2 regions of the Oceanisphaera submarina genome follow, and region 2 is predicted to be linked to the other one. Evidence: predicted binding sites of a transcription regulator. Region 2 holds the regulator's gene; the other holds the start of a gene.
What was found. Region 2 encodes sigma-54, which starts transcription at its own class of promoters, with help from an activator protein. Its sites were predicted from a motif close to TGGCACNGTTTTNGCTT; they were not measured.
Positions count from the first base shown of each region.

Region 1: a site for sigma-54 is predicted at 2,060-2,076, ahead of flgF (flagellar basal-body rod protein FlgF). Genes of this name have one in related genera too.

Region 1 covers NZ_JBKGFN010000015.1:98,427-102,799, forward strand. The annotation lists gene flgH (flagellar basal body L-ring protein FlgH) at 1-407, opposite strand, end outside; gene flgG (flagellar basal-body rod protein FlgG) at 433-1,221, opposite strand; gene flgF (flagellar basal-body rod protein FlgF) at 1,233-1,976, opposite strand; gene flgE (flagellar hook protein FlgE) at 2,239-3,492, opposite strand; gene ACLEIV_RS14510 (flagellar hook assembly protein FlgD) at 3,504-4,202, opposite strand; gene flgC (flagellar basal body rod protein FlgC) at 4,209-4,373, opposite strand, start outside.
Region 2 covers NZ_JBKGFN010000011.1:45,881-50,253, reverse strand. The annotation lists gene lptC (LPS export ABC transporter periplasmic protein LptC) at 1-213, shown strand, start outside; gene lptA (lipopolysaccharide transport periplasmic protein LptA) at 182-712, shown strand; gene lptB (LPS export ABC transporter ATP-binding protein) at 715-1,440, shown strand; gene ACLEIV_RS11600 (RNA polymerase factor sigma-54) at 1,491-2,930, shown strand; gene hpf (ribosome hibernation promoting factor) at 2,955-3,242, shown strand; gene ptsN (PTS IIA-like nitrogen regulatory protein PtsN) at 3,245-3,691, shown strand; gene rapZ (RNase adapter RapZ) at 3,702-4,373, shown strand, end outside.

The DNA of each region.
Region 1 (4,373 bases), on a different contig from region 2:
CTGTTGCTCTGGTTGGTGTTGGCCTGACCGTCGAATTCGTTGTTGCTCGACATGGAAGCCTGTAGTGGGTAACCGCCGATGTTGACCGGCGCCCCCCCGAGACTGAGCGGGTTGATGTTCAGACTGGAGTCTTTTCCCTGCTGGGTAGTGGCGCGCTTCTGGGCACGGGTAGACTCGGCCAAATCGACGGTAATGATGTCGCCAACCCGGTGCGCCTTGATGTCGGAATACAGGCTGTTGGCGTAGTTGTCCCTGAAAATACCGCCGTTGGGTTCCAGCTGCTGTTCGCTCAGGCTGGGGATCACCGGCGCAAAGGCGGGATCATCCGGTTTGGGGGTATAGGGGGTGCTGGTGCAGCCCGCCAGTCCGCCAAGCCCCAGAACCAATGCCGTCATTATGCTACGCATTACACTCACCCTGTTTAAAGACCCGTTACAGCTGCTGGTTGACGTAAGCCATCATTTCATCAACCGACGAGATCACCTTGGAGTTCATTTCGTACACCCTCTGGGCCTGGATCAGGTTAACCAGCTCTTCGGTGACGTTGACGTTGGAGGTTTCCAGCATACCCTGCTTGATGGTGCCGTAGCCGTCGGCCCCGGCAATGCCCTGCAGTGCCGCACCGCTCGACTGGGTTTCCAGATAGAGGTTTTCACCCTTGGGTTGCAGACCGGCCGGGTTGGCGAAGTCGGTCAGGATCAACTGGCCAATCACCTGGGATTCGGCCTGACCGGCCAGTTGCACCGATACCTCGCCGTTGGTGCCCACGCTGATGCTCTGGGCATTGGCGGGGATCTGCATTTCCGGCTGCAACGGATAGCCGTTGCCGGGGGTAACGATGATGCCTTCTTCATTGAGGGCAAACTGACCGTTACGGGTGTAGCCGGTGGTGCCGTCGGGCAACATGACTTCAAGAAAGCCACGGCCGTCAATCATCACATCCAGGGCGTTATCGGTGGTTTGCACGCTGCCCTGGGTAAAGGTTTTCTGGGTGGCCACCACCTTGCTGCCCGCCCCCAGCATGAGGCCGGATGGCAGATTGGTGTCGGCGGTCGCCCGGCCACCGGGCTGGTGAATGTTCTGATACAGCAGGTCTTCGAAGATGGCCCGGCCTTTCTTGAAGCCGACGGTGCTGGCGTTGGCCAGGTTGTTGGAGGTGACCGAAATATTGGTCTGCTGGGCATCGAGGCCGGTTTTACTAATCCATAATGCGGGGTTCATCGCAATCTCCTTTAGATACGCAGCAGCTGTGCATGGGCTTTGTCATTCTCTTCGGCGTGACTCATCATCTTCAGCTGGGTTTCGAAACGGCGCTGCAAGTCGATCAGGTGGGTCATTTCGGCCACCGGGTTGACGTTGCTGCCTTCCAGAGCGCCCGCAATCAGCTGCACCTGCGCCGAAGGTGCCTCGGGCTGACCGTCTTTACGACGGAAGAGACCATCCAGTCCTTTTTCGATGTCACCGTTATCGGGCAACACCGTCTTGATGCGTTGCAGCTCTGCACCGCCGTTGGCGGGCTCGCCTTCCAACCTCGCAAAGATGGTGCCGTCTTTGTTGATTTCCATTTTTTCCAGCGGCAACGGCAAAAAAATGGGCCCGCCGTTGTCGTCCAGCACGTTGAGGCCGTTGCTGGTTTGCAGCACGCCCTCGGGAGTGAGCTGCAGGCTGCCGAACCGGGTGTAAGCCTCGGAGCCGTCCTTGGACTCCACCGCCAGCCAGCCGTCGCCGGCCACGGCAACGTCAAGATCCCGACCCGTGGTCTGAATGGGACCGGAGGCAAAACTTTGCCCCGGCCGCTCGGCCATGGCAAACACCCGGCTGGGCAAGCCTTCACCAAAGGCCTGCATGGCCCGGGCCTGCTCCATATCGGCCTTGAAGCCGGTGGTGTTGGCGTTGGCCAGATTGTTGGCACGCAGGGCCACGCTGTGCATGTTTTCTTTGGCGCCAGACATGGCGATATAAAGCAAATGATCCATTTCAGCTCCGTCGACGTTGTTGCCGAATAAGTACTGAGTGATGCTGAACGTCAGCTATTGCACAAACTAGATTGCATAATCATCTGCAAGATTAGTGCCATTAGACAAAGCTGTTAGTCATGAATAAACAAAAAATCAAAGCGAGATCCTGACTGTCGTCAGGATGACGGACACCACTGAAAACACCGAACATAATAAAACACCGCTCTTTGGGGAACGGTGTATTTCTTTCGACTTCAAGCTTATTGCCTACGGCTATTTCTTACCGGATTTGCAATATGGTCTGCTGCAGGGTGCTGTTCACTTCCAGTGCCCGGGAGTTGGCCTGAAAATTACGCTGGGCGGTGATCAAATCCACCAACTCGCTGGTCAGGTTGGTGTTTGAGCTCTCCAGCGCCGCCACGCTGACCTTACCGAATACGCCGGTATTGGGCTGACCGGTCACGGCTTCACCCGACAGCAGCGATTGCCGCCATTGGGTATCGCCAACCTGAGTCAGGCCCTGATCGTTGGGGAAGCGCGCCATGGCCACTATGCCCAGGTTTTCTGAAGTACCGTTGCTGTAGGTGGCCTGCACCAAGCCATCGGGGCCGACATCCACCTTGGTCAGTCGACCGACAGTGGTACCATTCTGGCTGGAAGAGGTCACCTCGAACGGACCGGAATTAAGACTGGCAGAGTCGATTTTAACGGTTAAGGTTTGAGTCGGATCTGAGCCATTGGTAAAGCCCAGAGCATTCGTCGTGAACTCGGTTGGCAGAGGTGCCGTCAAAACACCGCTGCTGTCAAAGGTCAATTGCTGCGGACCACCTAGCGCTTCTTGACCATCAACATAGACATACATCTGCCATTCGTTAGTGCCCGCCGCAGCATTACTGTCCTTGACGAAATACTGGGTCATGGTGTGGGTGTCACCCAAGGAGTCGTATACGGTCAATGAAGTAGATGACGTATAAGTGGCGGAATTACCCGGGTCGAAATTTGCCGGATCCAGGGCTCCGGCCTTGGCGGGCAAATTGATACCGGTATTGACCTCTGTAGTTGCCTGGGGTTCACCGGCCTTGTCGGGAATTTTCAGCGCCTGGGTGCTGTTCAGGCCCAGACCGGCAGGGGTGCCGTCGGCATTGGCCTGGTAGGTCTGTAAATAGTGTCCCTGGGAGTTGGTGATAAAACCCTGATCATTGAGTCGAAAGGCGCCGGCCCGGGTAAAGGTGCGATCCAGAGAGCCTTGCTCGTTGGACATTACAAAAAAGCCGCTGCCGTTGATGGCCATGTCCAGCGAGTTGTTGGTGAACTGCAAGGCGCCCTGATGGAACTGCTGGGACACGGAGGCGGTTTGAACACCGCTGCCGGTACTGGTCTTGGCGTTGGAAAAAATGGAGTTGGCATACACGTCGGCAAATTCGGCCCGCGACTCTTTAAAGCCGAGGGTGTTGACGTTGGCAATGTTGTTGGCGGTTACGTCCAGATCTTTCTGGGCCGCGTTAACGCCGCTCAGGGCAATATTAAAAGACATTAATGTTCTCCTTATGCCGCTTTACGGCCGGCTATTTCGAGTACCTGATTCAGAGGAATGCCCCCCAGACCAGCAAGGTTCACCAGAGTCGGGCTGGTGGCACTGCCCAGGGTGACGCTGTCGACCCTGCCAAAGGCCAGGGCATTAAGATCTTCACGTTGATTATCAATCAGGCCGCTGACCTTGATTTTGTAACGGCCCTCGGGCGCCGGCTCGCCATTGTCGTTCAGGCCGTCCCAGGTAAAGGGCACGTTGCCTTTTTGCGGGCCGTCCAGTGACATGGTTCGCACCAGTTCACCCTTTTCATTTTCTATTCTGATCAATACGTTATCAGCTCCCTCGCCGGTTACGGCGATGCCGTCTACCGCTTCAGACTGATCCCAATAGGCCAGGTTGCTGGGCAGCAAGACTTTTTGCCCGACCAGGCTGGAGGCCTGCAGCGCCTGGCTGGAGGTCATGACGTCACTTAGGCTCGACAGTTTTTCGCTCATCTGATTGATGCCGTCGGCGGTGGTGAAGGACGTCATCTGGGCAATCATCTGGGAATTATCCGCCGGCTTGAACGGATCCTGATAGGCCAGTTGCTGGGTCATCAATGCAAAAAAGTCTTCCTGCCCCAACTGGGCCCGGCTGGGATCTTCGGCTTTTTCGGCCGGGCTTTGCTCTCCGGGCCATTGCAGACCGTTAAGATAATCGTTATTTACTTGCATGCGTTATTACCCCTTACCCAGCCGCAGGGTCTGCTGCAGCATCTGTTTGGCGGCATCGGCCACCTGCACGTTGGTCTGGTAGTTGCGCGATGCGCTGAGCATATCGGTCATCTCTTCCACCACGTTGACGTTGGGCTTGTAAATAAAGCCGTCTTTGTCCGCCATCGGGTG
Region 2 (4,373 bases):
GTCGGCCGGGGGCTGCAACCCGATGCCCTGGTGAAAACCCTGACCACCGAATACCTGGAACTGGATTTTATTAAAAACCAGCTGCGTTCCAACCGGGATGTACAGCTGAACAGCCCAACTTTCCGGGCCCAGGGCCAGGGGCTGTTGGGCAAGCTTGATCAACAAACAGTGGAATTACTGCATGAAACCCGGGCAACCTACTTTACTCCTTAGCATCGGCGGCCTGCTGGCCCTGAGCCTGAGCCTGGCCGAGGCCAAAGAGGCTGATTTCAGCCAGCCGGTAACCATAGATGCCGGTCGCCAGCTGGTGGAGCTGGCCGACAACAAGGTGACCTTCAGCGAGCGGGTCGTGGTCAAACAGGGCACCATGGATGTGCGAGCCGACAGACTGGTGGTGATCCGCACCGAACAGGGTCTGCAATCGATGACCGCCCACGGCGCGCCAGCCACCTACTACCAGGTGCTGGACAACGGCCAGCCGGTCAAGGCCGAGGCCCGGGAGATCCACTACGATATGAAGGCACGCACCCTCACCCTATTGAAGGAGGCGAAGCTGAAGCAGAACGACAATATCGTGACCGGCTATCGTATTCGCTACCATATCGACAAGGAACAGATGGAAGCCGAAAGCCAGGGTGGAGCAGACCGCGTTACCACCATTTTTCTGCCTGAACAGCTGCAGGACATGAATAAAAAAGAGATACAGAACTGATCATGGCAACACTGAAAGCCCGCGGGCTGCAGAAGAGTTACAAGGGCCGTCAGGTAGTGGCCGATGTCAGCCTGACCGTCAATACCGGCCAGATCGTCGGCCTGCTCGGCCCCAACGGGGCCGGCAAGACCACCTCTTTCTACATGATAGTGGGCCTGGTACAGCGCGACGCCGGCAGCATCACCATCGACGAGCAGGACATCAGCTATCAGCCGATGCATGTGCGAGCCCGCGCCGGTATCGGTTATCTGCCCCAGGAAGCCTCCATTTTTCGGCGTCTGAGCGTAGCCGACAACTTAATGGCGGTACTCGAAACCCGCAAGGATCTGGACGCCGCCGGCCGCGACGAGAAAATGGAGCAGCTGCTGGAAGAGTTCAATATCACCCATATCCGCGACAGTGCCGGTATGAGTCTGTCAGGTGGTGAACGCCGACGGGTGGAAATTGCCCGCGCACTGGCGGCCGATCCGCGCTTCATACTGCTGGATGAACCCTTCGCCGGAGTCGATCCCATCTCGGTAATCGACATCAAGAAAATCATTCTGCACCTGCGCGATAGAGGCCTGGGGGTGCTGATCACCGATCACAACGTGCGCGAGACGCTGGACGTCTGCGAGCGGGCCTACATTGTCAGTCATGGTCATCGTATCGCCGCCGGCACCCCGGCCGAAATCCTCGCGAACGAGCAGGTCAAGAAAGTCTATCTGGGTGAACAATTCAGCCTCTAAGCTGACCCGCTGGAGCCCCATGCGGTTGATATAGAAGGACTTTACCAACGATGAAGCCAACTCTTCAGTTACGTATGGGACAGCAGCTGACCATGACCCCCCAGTTGCAACAGGCCATTCGTCTGCTGCAACTGTCGAGCCTGGAACTGCAACAGGAAATTCAGCTGGCCCTGGAAAGCAACCCCCTGCTGGAACAGGAAGAGCCGGACAGCATCGAGGTGGCCGACGGCGGCAACGACGAGCAGATGGCCGCCGATACCGCCATGGAGCAGAATCAGCTGTCCGACGAACTGCCGATGGACACCCACTGGGACGATATCTATACCACCTCAACCGGCAGCGCCGGGAACGGCGGCCTTCCCGAAGGCATGGAGGATACCGTCTACCAGGGAGAAACCACGGAAACGCTGCAGGATTACCTGCTGTGGCAGATGCAACTGACCCCTTTCAGCGAGACCGATCAGGCCATAGCACTGGCCATTATCGACGCCATCGATGATGCCGGCTACCTGACTCAGGGTCTGGAGGATATCCTCACCGCCGTCTCCGGCGGCGAACAGGAGATAGAAGCAGATGAAGTGGAGGCGGTGCTGAAGCGCATCCAGCATTTCGACCCTATCGGCGTCGCCGCCCGCAGCGTGCAGGAATGCCTGCGCATTCAGCTGGACCCTTTTCCCGCCGACACTCCCTGGCTGAACGAGGCCCGTCTCGTCATTGACCGGCACATGGATCTGCTCGGCACCCGGGACTACCGCAGCCTGCAACGCAAGACCAGACTGAAAGAAGAAGAGCTCAGGGAAGTACTGTCCCTGATCCAGCAGCTGGAGCCCAGACCGGGTAACAGCGTGCTTCAGAGCAGCTCCGAATATGTGATTCCGGACGTGGTGGTCACCAAGCGACAGGGTGGCTGGGTCGCCGAACTCAACCCGGAAGCCATGCCCAAGGTCAGGCTGAACCAGACCTATGCCGCCATGGCCCGCCAACCCAGAAACAGCGAAGACGGCCAGTTTATCCGCAACCACTTGCAGGACGCCAAGTGGTTTATCAAGAGTCTCGAGAGTCGAAATGAGACCCTGCTCAAGGTTGCCAATTGTATTGTGGAACAACAACAGGCATTCTTTGAGTATGGGCCCGAGGCCATGAAGCCGATGGTGCTGAATGATGTGGCCGAGGCGGTGGAAATGCACGAATCCACCATCTCCCGGGTCACCACCCAGAAATTCATGCATACCCCCAGAGGGGTGTTTGAACTGAAGTATTTTTTCTCCAGCCATGTGGGTACCGATGATGGTGGAGAATGTTCGTCGACGGCAATTCGTGCCCTGATCAGGAAACTGGTCGGTGCGGAAAACCCGGCCAAGCCACTGAGCGACAGCAAAATTGCCCAGCTGCTGGCCGAACAGGGGATACAGGTGGCCAGGCGGACCATCGCCAAGTACAGGGAATCGCTGGCCATCCCCCCTTCCAATCAGCGTAAACGCCTGATGTAAAGGCAGACCTAGAAGGAAGACGATATGCAAATAAATCTGACTGGACACCATGTAGACATCACGGACTCCCTGCGTGACTATGTGAACAGCAAGTTTTCCCGACTGGAGCGTCATTTCGACAACATTACCAATGTACACGTCGTCCTCACACTCGAAAAATTGCAGCAGGTTGCCGAAGCTAAAATCCACCTCAGCGGCGGCGAAATCTTTGCCAACTCTCAACATGACGATATGTACGCCGCCCTCGATGGCTTGATCGACAAGCTCGATCGCCAAATAATCAAACACAAAGAGAAGCTCAAGCAAAAATAACCATGGAAGTCGCCGACATACTGAGCAGGGGCTGCACCCGCAGTGCAGTCCCCTGCACGAGCAAAAAACGTGCGCTGGAAATCATCAGCGAGCTGGCCGCCCTGCACCTCAACATCAGCAGTCAGCAGCTGTTTGACTGCCTGCTGGCCCGGGAAAAAATGGGTAGCACCGGTATCGGTAACGGTATCGCCATTCCTCATGGTCGTATCAGCGATGACAACCGGGCGACGGCGGTTTTACTCACCTTTGCCGAACCGGTAGAGTTCGATGCCATCGACAATCAGCCGGTTGGCCTGGTGTTCGCCCTGCTGGTACCGGAGCAGGAGTGTAAACAGCATCTCAAGACGCTGTCATTGATTGCCGAAAAGCTCAGTAACAAGCAGGTCTGCAAGCAGTTGCGCCAGGCCGGCAGCGATGACGAGCTCTATAACATCATGGTTTCTTCCTGAGGAGAGCAATATGCAGTTGGTGATCGTCAGTGGCCGTTCGGGCTCGGGGAAAACCGTAGCCCTGCGTGTGCTTGAGGATCTGGGCTATTACTGTGTCGATAATCTCCCCGTCGAGCTGCTGCCCGAGCTGGTACAGATGCGTCGACGCAAGCCCGGCGAGGTGGCGGTCAGTATCGATGTACGCAACCTGCCCGACGGTGCCGACAAACTGGAGGCCTGCCTGGCCGAAGTTAGCGCCATGGAAGGAGTCAGCCTGTCCAGCATCTTCATCGATGCAGACAACGCCGCCCTTATTCGCCGCTTCGGCGACACCCGCCGGCTGCATCCCCTGTCTCGTCTCAGCCTGACCCTGGACGAAGCCATCCGTCAGGAAACCCACCTGCTGTCGCCCCTGTCTTCCGCCGCCGATCTGCGTATCGATACCTCCGATCTCAGTATTCACGATCTGAGCGAAATTATCCGCGCGCGCATTCTCGGCAAGAAGGAACGCGAGCTGAACTGGGTGTTCGAGTCCTTCGGTTACAAATACGGTATCTCTCAGGATGCGGATTTCGTATTCGATGCCCGCTTCCTGCCCAATCCTCACTGGATAGCGGAACTGAGGCCTTTTACCGGCCAGGACGAACCGGTCGCCGGCTACCTGAACAGCCAGCCCGAGGTCACCAAATACCTGTGGCAGATT